DNA from 4 places in the Paenibacillus sp. PDC88 genome. Region 2 is predicted to be linked to each of the others. Evidence: riboswitches for the same ligand, from Rfam matches in the RefSeq annotation. Region 2 holds a riboswitch; each other region holds the start of a gene.

Region 1 (4,009 bases), on a different contig from region 2:
CCAATTTACACCAATTGACATCTGAATCATGGGCGATAAAGCTATGATAGGAATGGTGATAATTAGTGAAATACAAAAGCGTCTCTTAAAATCATCTACATGATGACCGGCATGCTTATCCCCACTATGATGGTGCTCGGCACCATGCTTCTCACTTTCGTGCCCTTGCGTATGATTGTTCAGTGATTGATGTTTCACGCTTTTTTTGGGGTCATTATACATTGAATTCACCTCGTCATAGGATCTTTAGTGTGAAGTAATAGATAAGAAAGTAGGACTACATCACGTAGTATTTTTACCCATTAAGACTAAATTAAACATGTACAATGTATTTAGTTTAGATTTTTATTTGCATTCTTTTCACGAGGATACAATAAAGGAATTTTATAGGAGATGGAAAGATGCGATAAAATGCAAACTAATTTTAACTAAAATTATGTAATTTGTGTTCAATAACAAGACCAATATCTTATATTTTTATTAAGCTTTCTTCACAAATTCTACATAAATTTGGGTTATATAATATTCAATCCTACAAAAGGTTTCAAGTCCTAGTAAAGCAATGAGAAGATTTGGTTTCCGGATATTTTAAAACAGTTTGAAAGGTGATGATTGACACTAAAACATAAATCTTGGATTTTGTTCATGAACAATACCAAAATGTATTTGAAGAATACTGACCTTGTATGGTGGATCGATGGCAGGCATGCAAGGTAAACGAATAGCGTTTATGCACGAGAGACCGTGCCGATATTTATTATGAAGTATGTGCAGATGTGGTGAGGCTTGTTGAGGTAAAAACAAACTGAATAATCAACAATGTAATCTTTCTAAAATGAATGGAGGTTTGTATTGTTGAATGCACCTTTCCTTCCTTTATAGTAGAGTGAGTTAACTGATTCTGCATTTTGTAATCTGTCTCTTAGAGTTTTTTCATGGAAATTGAAATTAAATTAGTTACAAAATTGTTATTTATATATAATCAACAACTATAAAAAGAATGTGGAATTTTTCATTTCATTTTTCTAGATATTGCAGCGATTTGAATGAAAATTGTCATGAAATGAAATAAAAGATGGATTTGAAGGATGTGATTGACAACATATACGAAAATGTACTACATTATGTAGGGTTACAAAAAATTAATTTTTTTGCCTAGTTTCATTTTTGAAAACGGGGGATTCATTCTGAGTGAATTATTCTTGACTGGAAAGGATAAAGGGACCTTCTACCGAACTCTTAACTAACTCTTAACTAACTCCGTAGGCATCCGAAGGGAGAATATGTGTTTGAAGAAATTCATGATATCGTTAATTGGTTCTGCTTTAATTTTATCTGCCGGTGCGACCAATGCATTTGCTGATGATCAATCCAAATTGCGTTCAGAAGTAAGTCAAGTTGTAGGTACCCAGTACAAGTGGGGGGGGACTTCAGTTTCAAGTGGATTTGATTGTTCGGGATTTATATTATACATTTTTGATAAATTCAATTTGAATCTGCCTCGTACCTCAAATGCCCAAGCAAAAACTGGTACCCCGGTATCAAAGAATAATCTAAAACCTGGTGACTTGGTATTCTTTAATACAAGTGGTGCTGGTATATCACATGCGGGGATATATATCGGGAGTGGGCAATTTGCTCATTCTTCCAGCAGTAAAGGTGTAAGAATTAGTAGACTAACTGAGAAATATTACAAGGATCGATACGTTACAGCAAGACGTACCATCTCTAAACAAAGTTATACAAAAATGGTCAGTGTATTGCACTAATACGATTTGTAATTAAACAAGCCCAGGTAATTATGATATGATCCCCTCATAGTAGACAGAAAAAAGCAAGCACATTACTCTGTCTATTATGGGGGGATTTATTATGGGGGAAATTAGAAAAACGTATGATATAGCGTTCAAGAAAAAAGCGGTGGATTTATACTTGAAAGATGGCATGGGCTACAAAACGGTTGCAAAAGAGCTAGGAATCGATCACTCTTTGGTACGCCGTTGGGTGGAGCATTTTAAAATTGAAGGAATAACAGGGCTTAAAGAAAAATGTGGATTAGCAAAAGGTCCTGGTAAAGGTAGACCACGAACAAGAACTGAAGATCCTGAGACTAAAATAAAACGGCTTGAAGCTGAAAATGAATTGCTAAAAAAGCTCTTAAAGATGTGAAAGGTGGAATGGATTTAGTACCTTGTAACAAAAAGTTTGCTGTGATTGAGGAGTTGACCAAAAACGGATATAGCGTCCTCCTTCTTTGTCGACTCGCTCAAGTCTCGAGGAGTGGATATTACCGATGGATAAAAAGGCAAAAGTTCACCTCACCTAAGCAACTTGAGAATAGACAGATTAAAAAGAAGATAGCGGAATGCTATAAAGAGGTACGAGGAATTTACGGATATCGACGGGTCAGAGTATGGATTAAAAAGAAATACGGACTACGAGTAAATCACAAACGAATCCAACGATTGATGAACGGGATGGGGATTCAAGCGGTCGTCCGCAAGAAAAAACTTTATTATGGGAAACGAGAAGCCTATGTGATCTCGAGTAATCTTCTAAACAGAGAATTTAGAGCTTCAAAACCAAATGAGAAATGGGTCACCGACATTACCTATTTAATATTCAACGGGCAGAGACTATACTTATCAGCTATTAAAGACTTGTATAACAACGAAATTATCTCCTATCAGATCAGTCGAAGAAATGATCTCAAGCTTGTGATGGATACCCTCACAAAGGCAAGAAAAAAACAAAAAGTTGAAGGAATTCTCCTACATAGTGACCAAGGGTTCCAGTATACCTCTCGCCAATATAACCAACGTCTTAAAAGATACGGGATGATTGCCAGTATGTCGAGAAAAGGGAATTGTTGGGATAACGCATGTATGGAGAACTTTTTTAGTCATTTTAAATCGGAGTGTTTTAATCTATACACTTTTCGTACTAGTAAGGAAGTAGAGCATGCCGTCCAACGGTACATCCATTTCTACAACCACCAACGTTTTCAACAGAAACTAAACAACCTAAGCCCGTATGAATATCGGACTCAGGTTGCTTAATGATGCTTTTAAATTACTGTCTACTTGACAGGGGTCAGTTCATTACGGGTTTGTTTTTTACTATCTATTCTAGCTTTAGATATTTTTTAACAAAGTCTTTGTTAAAGAGGATGTATCATCAATAAAAATTATGCATTTGGACAACAACAGAAATATCAAAATCAAAAATTGACTAGTCCTAACAATTAGACTACAATTTGTAGTGTAATTGTTGTTAAAATATTGAATTCATTAAACTCCCCTCTGCTTTTAAACACTACATGCTTTTTTAGTTTAAAGGAAGGCACCCAGTCATTCTCCTAGTTACAACCGTTGTGGGTATAGAGTTGCACGTTACCATTTGGAATAAAACTATTCTATTACCATACAGATAATACCCAATTAGCTTTAGGTTTCTGAAATTAAAAGAATCAGCATTGTAGGTAAGGTTCTATGAGCTGTTTGTGTATTAATAGAGCCACCCTCACTAAGGCCACTATCTTGAAACTGAACACCTGCAACAGATCATTAAACAAAATGTAGATATAATCCGTTTAGTTTCTACGAACAAACCTTATTTAATAGGCTTAAACGCCATTAGTGCAGCGATTCGTTGGTAGTTCTATGACATTTACTGAATAAGAATGAGACTAGTAAGTATCTCTAATACTATTAAGCATGACTTATAGTTCTATCGCAGATATTATGATCGAACAAATTATAATAAGCGGCATTGGTAAATGGAATAATCTAAATCATGTTGTTGGTATGTTAAAGGATAACCGAAATTGAAATCGATAACTCAAGAAAATATGAACAATTTATTCGCATTGTGGCACCAGTTTTTATACCCGACCCGACTCGTTAAGTGGAAGCAGATTCTAAATCTAATTTGAAGATTCTTAAAGTTAGAACCTCTCATTTTGAAATTCTTCATAGACTTTTTATTAAATACTTTGTGAGAAAGTGAT
Region 2 (4,009 bases):
TTACGGTAAGGCAACGGAGCAGGCCGTTCGCTCCTTCCAAAAGCAATTTGGACTCAAGATTGACGGAATCGCAGGGCCAGAGACGATCAGCGTGCTTAAGAAAAAAGCACCGATTAACCAAACCTCACTGAATCAACTAGCCAAGGCCATCCATGGCGAGGCCCGGGGAGAATCCTTTGAAGGTCAAGTAGCGGTCGGAGCAGTGATCTTAAACCGGGTTCAATCGGATGCATTCCCGGACTCCATCACAGAGGTCATTCTGCAGCCAAGACAGTTTACCGCCGTAGATGACGGCCAATACAATTTGGCTCCTGATGAGACTGCGATCAAGGCGGCAAAGAGTGCGCTCAATGGCTGGGATCCGTCAGGTGGAGCTCTGTACTACTATAACCCTGAGATCGCAACCTCCGAATGGAGCAAGGAACGTCCAGCGATCAAGCAGATCGGTAATCATCTGTTTACGAACTAATCCAATATCATATATAAAAAGAAGCTGCCACAAAATTACTGTGGCAGCTTCTTTGCTATAGGTATCAATACAGAGCATACATAATGAACCCCTTTGCAGGCAAGCAGCAAAGGGGTTTTAATTATATACATTTCATTTTATAGAACTCTTTTTGCACCGATGTATTTAGGACCCCAATAGGTATTGTCCAGGCTGTCGATTTTTACGCCGGAGGAACTGGTAGCTGAAATAAAATTATTGTTTCCTACATAGATACCGACATGAGAGATCGAGCTTCCTGTTGTCTTGAAGAAGACCAGATCGCCTTGCTGCAGGTTTCCTTTGGATACAGATGAGCCTTGGTTATATTGGGTAGCTGCTGTACGCGGCAGGGATACTCCGTATTTATCGAATACATATTTAACCAGACCAGAGCAGTCGAACCCGCTTGTGGTCGAACCGCCGTAAACATAAGGAACGCCGATGTGATTCATCGCTTCATTTACAATGCTGGTGCCTTTGACATGGTCGTTTGGAACAAGTGCAGGGCTGTATGTTTTACCGGTTGTGCTGATCATGGCCAGCATAAGATCCTTTTTCCAAGTTACGTCATAGCCCATGGCTTCTGATACAAAACGAATGGGTACATATGTACGGTCATTTCGGATGAACACTTGCGTGCCAAGACTTACTTTGCTGCTATTGACCATCGCAGTCGTCTGGTTGGTTTGAATACGAATGGTTGTACCGCCCTTGGACAGCTTGACCACTGTTTCTTTTCCGCTCTTAAATACTTTAATCGTATAGTTCATTTCGTCAGCAAGCATGCGGACAGGCACTTGTGTACTGTAATTCTGATCCAGGAATGGCTCCGCATCTGGGAAATCGATCAGATTACTGTTCACTTGAATATTTACCGTATTGGTACTGGATGAGGATGCATCTGCTTGTCCATTACCCATGATTAACCCAGCTGCGAGCAGGGATGAGAACAACATATATTTACCAAACTTCTTCATTCTGAAAATTTCCTCCAATTGCCTCCGAGGTTAGTTGTCGGGTTCGAGTAGAAGGTACTCTAGCATTTCTTAACTGCTGCATTCACCCCAAATATTGTAAATCGTCCCCCGTACTATTCTGATAGATTCGGCACACTTTTTTAATATGAATTAACTGTAATTAATATATAATAAATTAAGGTTAAAAAGTATCAAAAATGTTACCTTTGTTTTACTTTTTGTACACCAATTACTGGAATAAAACATAGAAAGAACCGGATTTTTTCGAATAATTTCCGCTAAGTCGGGTAATAAATTGTCATTGATTTGAAACAGGTATCCATTAAAGTAACAATATTGTAACTAAATAAATTGTTTTCGGGACCCATTTTATATCCATATATTGTAATAATTCCAAAAACAAAAATATATTAATAAATTGAGCACCAAAAAACCCTTCGTTAAAATCACATAAGGGTTTGGTTTGAACTATTATTTATGCTGCATACACTGATTTCACTGATTTCCTGCCGCTGCATTGGAGTGGTTCTGTTTATATATATAAACAATGCTAATCCTTTTTTCTGCGTCCTGTCAGAAGCAGCAGCAGGAACGACATAAGTACGATCGCAATCGTCCAGGCCCAGGCCATGACCGTATTCCCGCTGTCCACAGCAATGTATATGGCCGTAGGGACGGTTTGAGTTTTTCCTGGAATATTGCCTGCAAGCATCAGCGTTGCGCCGAACTCACCAAGCGCTCGTGCAAATCCGAGAATATAAGCAGAAATAACAGAAGGCCAGATGAGTGGAAGTGTAATATACCGGAATACCTGCCATTCATTCGCACCGATCGAGCGTCCGGAAGCTTCAAGCTCGGAATCAATGGACGTAAATCCGACCTTCATCGTCTGATACACCAGTGGAAACGAGACGACAACAGCGGCGATGACACAGGCTGTCCACGAGAATACGACAGGTGCGGCAAAGATGGCCTCAATCCATGCTCCGATCCAGCTATTTCTCCCCAGCAGGACGAGCAGCAGAAAGCCTACAACCGTGGGTGGAAGGACCATTGGCAGCATAAACGCTGTTTCTAGCAGCAGCTTTCCTTTGAACTTGCTCTTGGACATCCATCTTGCAGTAAGCCCGCCCATCACAATCGTGATAACACTGGACAATAGGGCAACCAGTAAGGATAAGCGCACAGGAGCCCAGAAGTCATGCCAGTCAAATGAAGCTGACATCATTCAGGCACCGAGAACCCGTATTTAGTAAATACAGCTTGGGCTTCGGAAGACTGTAAAAAGTCATAAACCGCTTTTGCCGCTTCGGGATGCGCACTGTCCAATACCACACCTACAGGGTATGTAATTGCTGTGTAGCTTGAGGGATCGACAGTGTGCACGATCTTCACTTTGCTGGAAGTAAGTGCATCTGTTTTGTATACAAAACCGGCATCGGCATTCCCGGTTTCGACATACTGTAATACTTGCCGCACATCCTTGGCCTGAACTATTTTGGGTTGGAGTTGTTCATATAAGCCAAGCGAAGTAAGCGCCTCTTGTGCATAGCTTCCTGCAGGTACACTTTCAGGTATGCCAAGGGCAACAATCTTGATATCTTTAGCAGTGAGATCCTGCTCAGAGGATATAGGCAGCTCGTTGCTGCTGGAAGTAATCAGTACGAGCTCGTTGGTTAACAGCGTAGTCGTATTTTCTGTATCCATGAGCCCCTTATCTATAAGGGTCTGCATATTTTTCTCAGCTGCTGACAGAAACAGATCAGCCGGTGCCCCTTGCTCAATCTGCTGCTGAAGAGAGCCGGAGCCGCCAAAGTTGAAGCTGAGCTTTATACCAGGATGAGCTGTCTCAAAGCGGGGCTGTAGTTCCTCCAGTACATCAGTTAAGCTTGCAGCCGCTGAGATCGTCAGCTCTGTGCGTTCAGATGAAGGAGTCGAGGATGCGCTGCTGTCCGAATTGTTATGGTCTGCTGAAGGGTATGGTGAAGAAGCATTGGGTGATGCACAGGCAGATATGAATACCAGAGCTAGAAGGAAGAAAGAAATCATACTAAGCTTCGTTTGTTTTAACATAATCTCCATCCAATCGATATATTTGATTATAATTAGATATAATTAAATATATTATATTGGTTCTTTGAACAATTACAATACGAGGGTAAGAAAAGAGTATGGTACAATCAATAGCATTAATCATTTGTTATTGCATACCTGACAAGAGGGGTGGCAGATGTGACTGATATTTCCTATACAACCGAGGAAATCGCCCAGCTACTAAAAATATCAAAATTAACGGTGTACGATCTGATTAAGAAGGGGCAGCTTACAGCCTATCGTGTAGGTAAGCAGATGCGGGTCGACCACTCTGATCTTGAGGCGTACAAGCAGCGCTCCAAAGGGGTTGGTCAATATTCTAGTGAGGAGACAAGATCTTTAACTCCGGTGATCGATGCTCCTGCGAATCCACCAGCTGTTCAGGTGACGACTCAGGGAGTAAGGCAAGTGGTGATTACAGGACAAGATATGAGCCTCGATATTTTGG
Region 3 (4,009 bases), on a different contig from region 2:
TTTGTACCCGGTTCCTGGACCGTAAGCTCTATAAGTATGTGGAAGTGGATTATATTGAGCAGAAGGATATAAAGCGGATTGAAGATGCATTTCTCAAGGCAGGCTTGAATCCAGCCTATGACCTTGAAATTGATTTTCCTACCGATCTGCCGTATGATGTGTTCCGACCTGATATTGCGGGGAGCAAGAGACAGATCATTATTCTAGACAAGCAGGAAAGACAAAGAGATATATCCGAAGTATCCGAGATTGTTCGCTCCATTAGCGGCATGCAAAAAGGGAATTATCATTTATACTTCCCACAGGAGAAGCTGATGAATGCACTGCCCAAGCTTCCACCGGAAATTGCCGGCATGTTTAAGTAATGTGAGACAAGATACAGCATTGAAAGGAGTAAGAATATATGATGTTATTCGACACACATACCCATTTGGATGCACCTGAGTTCGACGCTGACCGCGAGGAAGTGATTCAGCGCGCTGTCGAAAAGGGGGTTACCCGAATGATTAATATAGGATTTAATCGGGAAACGATTCCTACTACGATGAAACTTGCTGAAACCTATGATTTTATCTATGCGGCAGTAGGCTGGCACCCTGTCGATGCCATCACGATGAAGGATGGAGATTTAGAATGGATTGCATCATTATGTAAACATGAGAAGGTTGTTGCAATCGGTGAAATTGGCTTGGATTATCATTGGGATACTTCTCCCAAAGAGGTTCAGCATGAGGTGCTGCGCAAACAAATCGGACTGGCTAGAGAGATCGCTATGCCGATTGTGATTCATAACCGGGATGCGCATGAAGATATTATTCGAATTCTGCGTGAAGAGAAGGCGCATGAAGTGGGCGGAGTGATGCATTCCTTCTCAGGCAGCTGGGAAACTGCAAAAATGGCGCTGGATATGGGCTTTCATATCTCCTTCGGAGGGCCGATTACGTTCAAGAACGCGAAGCAGCCCAAAGAGGTGCTTGCAAAGGTACCGCTTGACCGGCTCTTGATCGAAACGGATGCTCCATACTTGACTCCACATCCATTCCGCGGCAAGAGAAATGAGTCAGCTCATGTGGCCTTGGTAGCAGAAATGGCAGCCGAGCTGAAGGGGATTTCTGTGGAGGAATTGGCAGAGATTACGACCGCAAATGCACTGGAACGATTTGACATTCGTTAAAAGACAGAGGAAAATAGGCGAAAAAGTGAGTAAAACGGAGCGATTAAACTTTTTGTAAGACTTTTTCGCTGATTATTACAAATTTTTAACCAATTATTTAGAAAAACATAGTTGAATACTGCTTTACAACATGTATCGAAACAGGATATCATCGTTTCAGTGAATTGTTGATTGTTGGTAAAGTCCATTTTACATTGAGTTGATTTACCACTTTGAATTCACTTCATGAGTCATTCTCGCTGAATCTTTTGTAATTTAACAAAGAACGGGGGAACCGATATAGTGGTCTGCTGCTAGTCAGAAGATGGAATTAAGAGAGTTGTCTCTCTTGCTCTGACCACTGTATTTGATTTCAACACTTGAGTCTTGGGGTGAACGTAAAGGACAGCTGCCATGAGCAGCCTGGATCTGAGCGGGGGCGACTCTTACGCCCGAACCCGACAGCTAACTCCGTAAGCGTATTGAAGAGGCAAAACTCGTGCATGATGTTTCCGATATTCTCATTTGAACTTATCGGAGCCACGAAAGAGTTCCTCTTAAACTCTTTTTTGGCTTCTTTGTTTTAGGAGAATAAAAGTTACATTGTCGTCATACTGTTGGTTAACAGGAGGTGACATCATGCTGCGAAGAGTGGCACATGATGCAGAATCGGACGGGAGTTTCTCCGGTTTTGTAGACAAATCGGTATAGTCGCGTCAAATACAATCATGCAATACTCTTGACGGCGGGACTATGAAGGAGGACGGAGGAAGTGGGAAATTTCCAACTAGAGGAGACCCATGAGTCACCATCATCCAGCAAGTCTTTCGCGTTGCGATGGAAGCATGAGAATCTGCGTCAGATCACACTAGTCGCAATCTTCTCAATCGCACTGTTAGTCATGATCTCACTCATTGTGTATGGTCAGGGAGGCAAAGAAATCTCAATTGTCGTGGACGGCAAGGTTCAAACCTTGGAAACACGTGAAGGAATGCTTAGTGAAGTGCTGGATGAGCATTCAATCGCAGTCAGTCCACATGACGAAGTATCGATGTCTTTGAGTGATGAGATTGAAGATGGGGATCGAGTAACAATTAACCGGGCCGTAGCGATTAACGTAACGGCAGACGGTGAGACAGAGCAAGTTTATACAACACAGGATACCGTTAAGGAAGCACTTGCTGCTCATAGCATCGAAGTATCAGAAGATGATAAAGTATATCCTGCTGCTGACACTGCGGTGAAGGCAGATCTTAATATTCGAGTAGTCCGGGTGACTAAGCAAACAGCGTCACAAGAAGCTTCGATTCCGTTCAAGGTGATCAAGACGGCTGACCCAAGCTTGTACAAGGGCGATAACCGGGTCATTCAGAGCGGTAAGGAAGGCGTGATCGTCCAGACGATCGAGAAGACCTTCCAGGATGGCGAATTGGTGTCCAAGAAAATGACGGGCAAGAAGGTTCAAACAAACCGTGTCGACAAGGTCATTGCCGTAGGAACGAAGAAGAAGCCTGAGCCAGTTCAGGAAACCGTGGTTGCCTCTGCAAGTGAAGCTGAAGCTGCAACTGCAACTGCTTCTAAAGCTTCTAATGCATCCTCTTCGAAATCGTCAGCAAATCTGGCTGATAAAGTGAAGAAGGTATCTGCTTCAAGTGACAGCGATTCTGTCACGAAGGACGGAGTTACATTCAAGGCCAAAAAAGTGCTAAGCAATGTATCTATGACGGCCTATTCCTCAGAACAAGAGGGCATTGGTACGAAGACGGCTTCCGGCACGCGTGTACAGGAAGGGCGTACCATTGCAGTTGACCCTGATGTGATCCCTCTCGGATGGTGGGTATACATTGAAGGCGTAGGATTCCGTCGTGCCGAAGATACAGGCGGCGCAATCAAAGGCAACAAAATTGATGTGTATTATGACAGCTTGGAGCAGGCACTCAATTTTGGTCGCAAAAAAGGTAAAACAGTATACGTTATCGGTCCGGTGAAGCCGGAACTGAATTAAAATATATTTTACAATGCGTCCCTGATGTTATAGTATTAACATCAAGATTAGGTGATGCTATATAAGGTGAACGAAAGTTTAGACAGCAAGTCTATCGTTTGCCTCTTACATGCAGAAGAGGAGTTTTTCCTCTTCTCTTTTTGTTTAGAAAGGAAGTCATGTGGTCATGATTAAAGAAATCATTGTCGTTGAAGGCAGGGATGATACCGTAGCCATCAAGCGTGCAGTGAATGCAGATACAATTGAAACCGGCGGTTCTGCTATAAACGCCCGTATACTTAAGAAAATTGAGCTTGCTCAGCAAAGAAGAGGTGTTATCGTCTTTACGGACCCTGATCATGCAGGCGAGCGAATTCGCAAAATAATATCGAACAAGATTCCCGGCGTGAAGCATGCCTTCATTAAGGAGCAGGATGCGACCCGCAAAGGTGATATTGGTGTGGAGAATGCATCTCCTGACTCTATCCGCGCAGCACTGTCCAAGGTGCATACAACCTATGATGGAGCTAAGCCGCTCATAGACTGGCAAGATCTGATTGAAGCCGGACTCATCGTCCATAAGGACGCCGCAAATCGGCGTATGATGCTGGGTAACATTCTGGGCATAGGATATTGTAATGGCAAGCAGCTGCATAAGCGGCTGACGATGTTTCAGATAAGTCGTGAGGAATTTGTACGAGCACTAGAGCAAATAGAACGTGAGGGATCATGAGAACGTGAAAAATATAGATGAGATTGCAACGCCAAGACGAACGAAAGAGATCATAGCGAAACACGGTTTTTCTTTCAAAAAAAGCCTGGGACAAAATTTTCTGATCGATCAAAATATACTCCATAAAATTGTGGATGCT
Region 4 (4,009 bases), on a different contig from region 2:
GGAGAGGTTGTACAGCTGACATACCAAGTTCGTGTGCTCAGCGTTAGTAGTCCTTTATCGAGCGAAGTACTCGTTGCTTACACCTCTGACGGCGTGCCTGTACAGACCAGTTCCAATGAAGTCGTTCTTTCCCCAGTTGAACCCGTCGTGAACATGGTCGTAACGGTCATGCCTGGTCAAGTCACCTATGGAGGCGCTGTACAGTTTACTGCTGTGATACTAAATGAAGGGGATCTCCCGATCGAGGCTGTTTACTATATGAATTTTCCACAAGGTCTTATCTTCGAAGATTATTCGGTTCAAATCAACGGGGTCGAGGTTCACAATGCCAATCCTGTGCTAGGCATAAGGCTGGGTACTTTGTTTCCTGGATCCAGAACGGTCATTACGTACCGAGCCCTTGTATCCTTCACCCCCTATTCCCGATTTACGCAGATGAATCTGATCAATCAAGCAGCTCTCCAGTTTACGTATCGACTGACCGATAGCAGAACGGTCTCGCTTCGTGAGGAGACAGAGGTCCAGGTATTATTTCTTGCACCTGTTATTCAGGCGGAGCTCACTTCACAGCCTGTCCGGGTTGAGCGGGGTGATGAGGTCACCATACGAATCTTGGTTCGCAATACGGGAAATCTTGCAGCAGCTCTATCGCTGCGAGGTCTCATTCCACCGGGTACAGCGCTTATGAGGGGAATCTTGCACTTCCAGGATGGGACCATAAAGCCCTTCTCAATACAAGATTTGATAGACGGGATACTCATCATAGGGGTTCTTGAGCCGGGACAATATGCAGAGATTGAATATATCGTTCGTGTGAATATCGAAGGACTTCTGCCATCCGATTTGTTAAAAGGGTACGTTACTGTATTATTTACTTATTTGTTTGAGAACAAGGAATATACACTGGAAGTTCACTCGAACGAATATATCATTGTAATCGAGCAGCACGATGAATAGAAATATCATACTCATCATATGAAAATCCCTCACTTCAATCCTGGAAGTGAGGGATTTTCTATTCTTGGATGATACTTAACTCCTCAATCTACTAAATTCGACAAAAACTAATGACAAGTTTGTCAGAAATTTATGAACGAATGAACACCTTCCAAAGTTCCTATACCTTCGGTTTAACGAGCACTTCACGATTTATTTTACACAACAACGAAAAAACTATGCCAAACTTCGGAAAAGAGAGTTGATAAATATACCAGTGAATGATAAAATCCAAAAGTAGATAAAGTAACAATTTCGTAATCATTAATGTCACTTTCGTTGTCGAAATCATTAGGTGTATGACTGATAACTGCCGAATTCTCGCACCAAGAAGCGGGGGACCCGACCATTTATGGGTGAATTGATCAATATTAAAGTGATCATAGGGAACCTTCAACCGAATCCTTAGCTAACCTCGCAGGCATTGGAAGGAGTATTATTTACTTTGAAAAAGACACTAACAGCAGCGGCACTAGGGTTCGCTCTATTATTCTCCGCAGGAGTTACAGAAGCATCCGCATCTATTCTATCTAAAACAGTTAACAATACCGTAGGCATACCTTACCAATTTGGTGGTTCCACTCTATCCGGATTCGATTGCTCCGGATTTACTCGTTATGTATATAAGCAGCTTGGTGTGAATCTGCCTCACAGCTCCAAACAGCAATTCCATAAAGGACAGGCTATCAAGAAATCCGAGCTTGTAAAGGGAGATCTTGTCTTCTTTAATACCAGCGGATCCGGTGTTTCACATGTGGGAATTTACCTTGGCAACAATCAATTTGTGTCCGCTACCTCATCCAAAGGGATCGCCATTACACCGATTAACAAAGGATACTGGAGCTCCAAGTACTACGGAGCCAAAAGAATACTGAGCCCGGCCTCTGCTGAGAGAGCTGGATTATAATTACATTACCCGATATATTATCGTTCAAACAATAGTACAAGCATATAAAATAAATGAAGAAGGTCCAGGAATGATTCCTGGACCTTCTGATGTATATGACACAGCAAGGGCTTGGAGCATTACGTTTAGATTTGGCTGCTCTTCGCAATGACATAGGGCTTCTTGGCATCACCGATCAACCTGCGATCCGCAGACAAGTGTACATCCTTATCCAATATCACGTTCTCAAGCACCGCATTCTCCTCAATTACGCATTTCTGCATAATAATCGAGTTACGTATTCGCGCCCCGCTATGTATCTTAACACCCCTAAAAATGATACTGTTCTCCACCGTTCCCCCAATAACGCATCCATTCGCAATTAAGGAATTACTGACTTCGGCCTGTTCCAAATAACGAGTTGGCGGCTCATACTTAATCTTGGTATGCACCTCATGATATTTAAACAGCTGATTGTACTGTTCCTGCTGAAGCAGCTCCAGACTGTTGCGGTAATAGCTGTCCACAGAGTTAATCACGGCATGATATCCATCATAAGCATAAGCTGCGATTTTGAGATTGGTCAGATTGTTCTGTATTCCATCTCGAAAGAAATGATTGTGGCCATGAGCAATACAATGATCTATTAATTTCAGGAACAGCTGCTTCTCTACAATAAATGCACCTAAATAGATATTGGGATGTCCACCTTCCCCATGCATCTCCGTGACCCATCCGTTATCCACATCGATTCGGATGCTTGATTCATATTCTGGGAGAATTTCATCTGCTTTTTTATACAGCAGGGTGATGTCAGCCTGTGTTTCCATATGATAATTAAACATCTCTCTATAATCAGCTGTGTAGAGATGCTGGCTGCCGGTATGAATAATATGTGTTCCAGACCCTCTCAGGAAAAAATCACGATTGTTATGAAAATGCTGCAGGTCTCCTTTTGATCTGTCCGTGGGATCATTCCAATCCGGCGGCAATATGAATAATCCTCCATGCTTGCGGTCCAGATCCCATGGCGCGCCTTCCCCTAAATGATCCATCAGGGATCGATATTTACGACGAACAAACAAAGCGATGTTATGTACTCCGGAGTGCATCATATTGGACAGGACAAAATCGATCAAACGATACCTGCCTGCAAATGGAACGGCTGCGCCGCAGCGAAAATAAGTTAATTCGTTCATTAAATCGAGTTCATGATCCAAGTTCACTACACCCATGAGCTGTTGCATATAACGGCCACCGTCCCTGTTCATATTATTTCAAACCATAGGTATGAGGTCTGTAAGCTTCATCAACGAGCAATATTTCATCCTGATCCTCTCCACCTATGATAGAACCGTCTCTGATGATCATATTTTCACTCACGATCGCTTTATGAATCTTGACGTTCTTCCCAATCTTCACCTTAGGCATGATCACCGAATCTGTAATTTCGCTTCCCTCTCCAACCTCAACGCCATAAAATAATACAGACCTGTTCACATCACCGTGCACAACACAACCTTCATTCACGATACTGCTGCGTACTTGCGCATCCTTGGAGATGTAACATGCAGGCTCATTGGGATTACGGGAAAATATCCGCCAATTCGGATCATTCAAATTTAATGGGGGATCGTCAACCAAGAGGTCCATATTAGCCTCCCATAGGCTTTGAACGGTACCGACATCCTTCCAATAACCGTCAAATGGGTATGCAAACAGCCTTTTCTCATTACGGAGCAGAAGAGGAATAATATCTTTACCAAAATCATAGGTGGAATTTGGGTCTTGCTCGCTTTCGAGCAAATGCTGACGCAGCACAGACCATTTGAATAGGTACACACCCATGGAAGCAAGGGTGCTGCGCGGCATCGCTGGTTTTTCTTCAAATTCGAAAATCTCGTAATTATCGTTCGTATTTAGCAGTCCAAATCGACTTGCCTCGGATAGTGGAACGTCAATAACGGAGATTGTGCAATCCGAATCCCGCTCTTTATGGTACTGCAGCATGGCATCGTAGTTCATTTTGTAGATATGATCGCCTGACAATATTAGAACATGCTCAGGATCATACTGATCAACAAAATGGATATTGCGATAAATCGCATCCGCGGTACCCCGATACCA

What was found. A riboswitch is a leader RNA that binds a small molecule or an ion and turns the genes downstream of it on or off. The one in region 2 is predicted to bind cyclic di-AMP.
Region 1: it holds a riboswitch for cyclic di-AMP, as region 2 does, so the genes downstream of both, BLW49_RS23460 (C40 family peptidase) here and BLW49_RS29040 (C40 family peptidase) in region 2, are expected to answer to the same signal.
Region 3: it holds a riboswitch for cyclic di-AMP, as region 2 does, so the genes downstream of both, BLW49_RS25835 (ubiquitin-like domain-containing protein) here and BLW49_RS29040 (C40 family peptidase) in region 2, are expected to answer to the same signal.
Region 4: it holds a riboswitch for cyclic di-AMP, as region 2 does, so the genes downstream of both, BLW49_RS01110 (C40 family peptidase) here and BLW49_RS29040 (C40 family peptidase) in region 2, are expected to answer to the same signal.

Annotation. Positions count from the first base shown of each region.
Region 1 is NZ_FNNT01000010.1:40,712-44,720, reverse strand. It holds gene BLW49_RS23465 (copper-translocating P-type ATPase) at 1-222, opposite strand, end outside; cyclic di-AMP (ydaO/yuaA leader) riboswitch at 1,143-1,285, shown strand; gene BLW49_RS23460 (C40 family peptidase) at 1,290-1,769, shown strand; gene BLW49_RS23455 (transposase) at 1,873-2,169, shown strand; gene BLW49_RS29545 (IS3 family transposase) at 2,178-3,059, shown strand.
Region 2 is NZ_FNNT01000004.1:505,406-509,414, forward strand. It holds gene BLW49_RS15705 (cell wall hydrolase) at 1-469, shown strand, start outside; gene BLW49_RS29040 (C40 family peptidase) at 607-1,467, opposite strand; cyclic di-AMP (ydaO/yuaA leader) riboswitch at 1,473-1,610, opposite strand; gene modB (molybdate ABC transporter permease subunit) at 2,018-2,695, opposite strand; gene modA (molybdate ABC transporter substrate-binding protein) at 2,692-3,540, opposite strand; gene BLW49_RS15725 (substrate-binding domain-containing protein) at 3,691-4,009, shown strand, end outside.
Region 3 is NZ_FNNT01000014.1:11,437-15,445, forward strand. It holds gene BLW49_RS25825 (HD domain-containing protein) at 1-365, shown strand, start outside; gene BLW49_RS25830 (TatD family hydrolase) at 404-1,174, shown strand; cyclic di-AMP (ydaO/yuaA leader) riboswitch at 1,402-1,648, shown strand; gene BLW49_RS25835 (ubiquitin-like domain-containing protein) at 1,926-3,158, shown strand; gene rnmV (ribonuclease M5) at 3,325-3,870, shown strand; gene rsmA (16S rRNA (adenine(1518)-N(6)/adenine(1519)-N(6))-dimethyltransferase RsmA) at 3,875-4,009, shown strand, end outside.
Region 4 is NZ_FNNT01000001.1:271,302-275,310, forward strand. It holds gene BLW49_RS01105 (DUF11 domain-containing protein) at 1-957, shown strand, start outside; cyclic di-AMP (ydaO/yuaA leader) riboswitch at 1,298-1,435, shown strand; gene BLW49_RS01110 (C40 family peptidase) at 1,442-1,903, shown strand; gene glgD (glucose-1-phosphate adenylyltransferase subunit GlgD) at 2,029-3,129, opposite strand; gene BLW49_RS01120 (glucose-1-phosphate adenylyltransferase) at 3,155-4,009, opposite strand, start outside.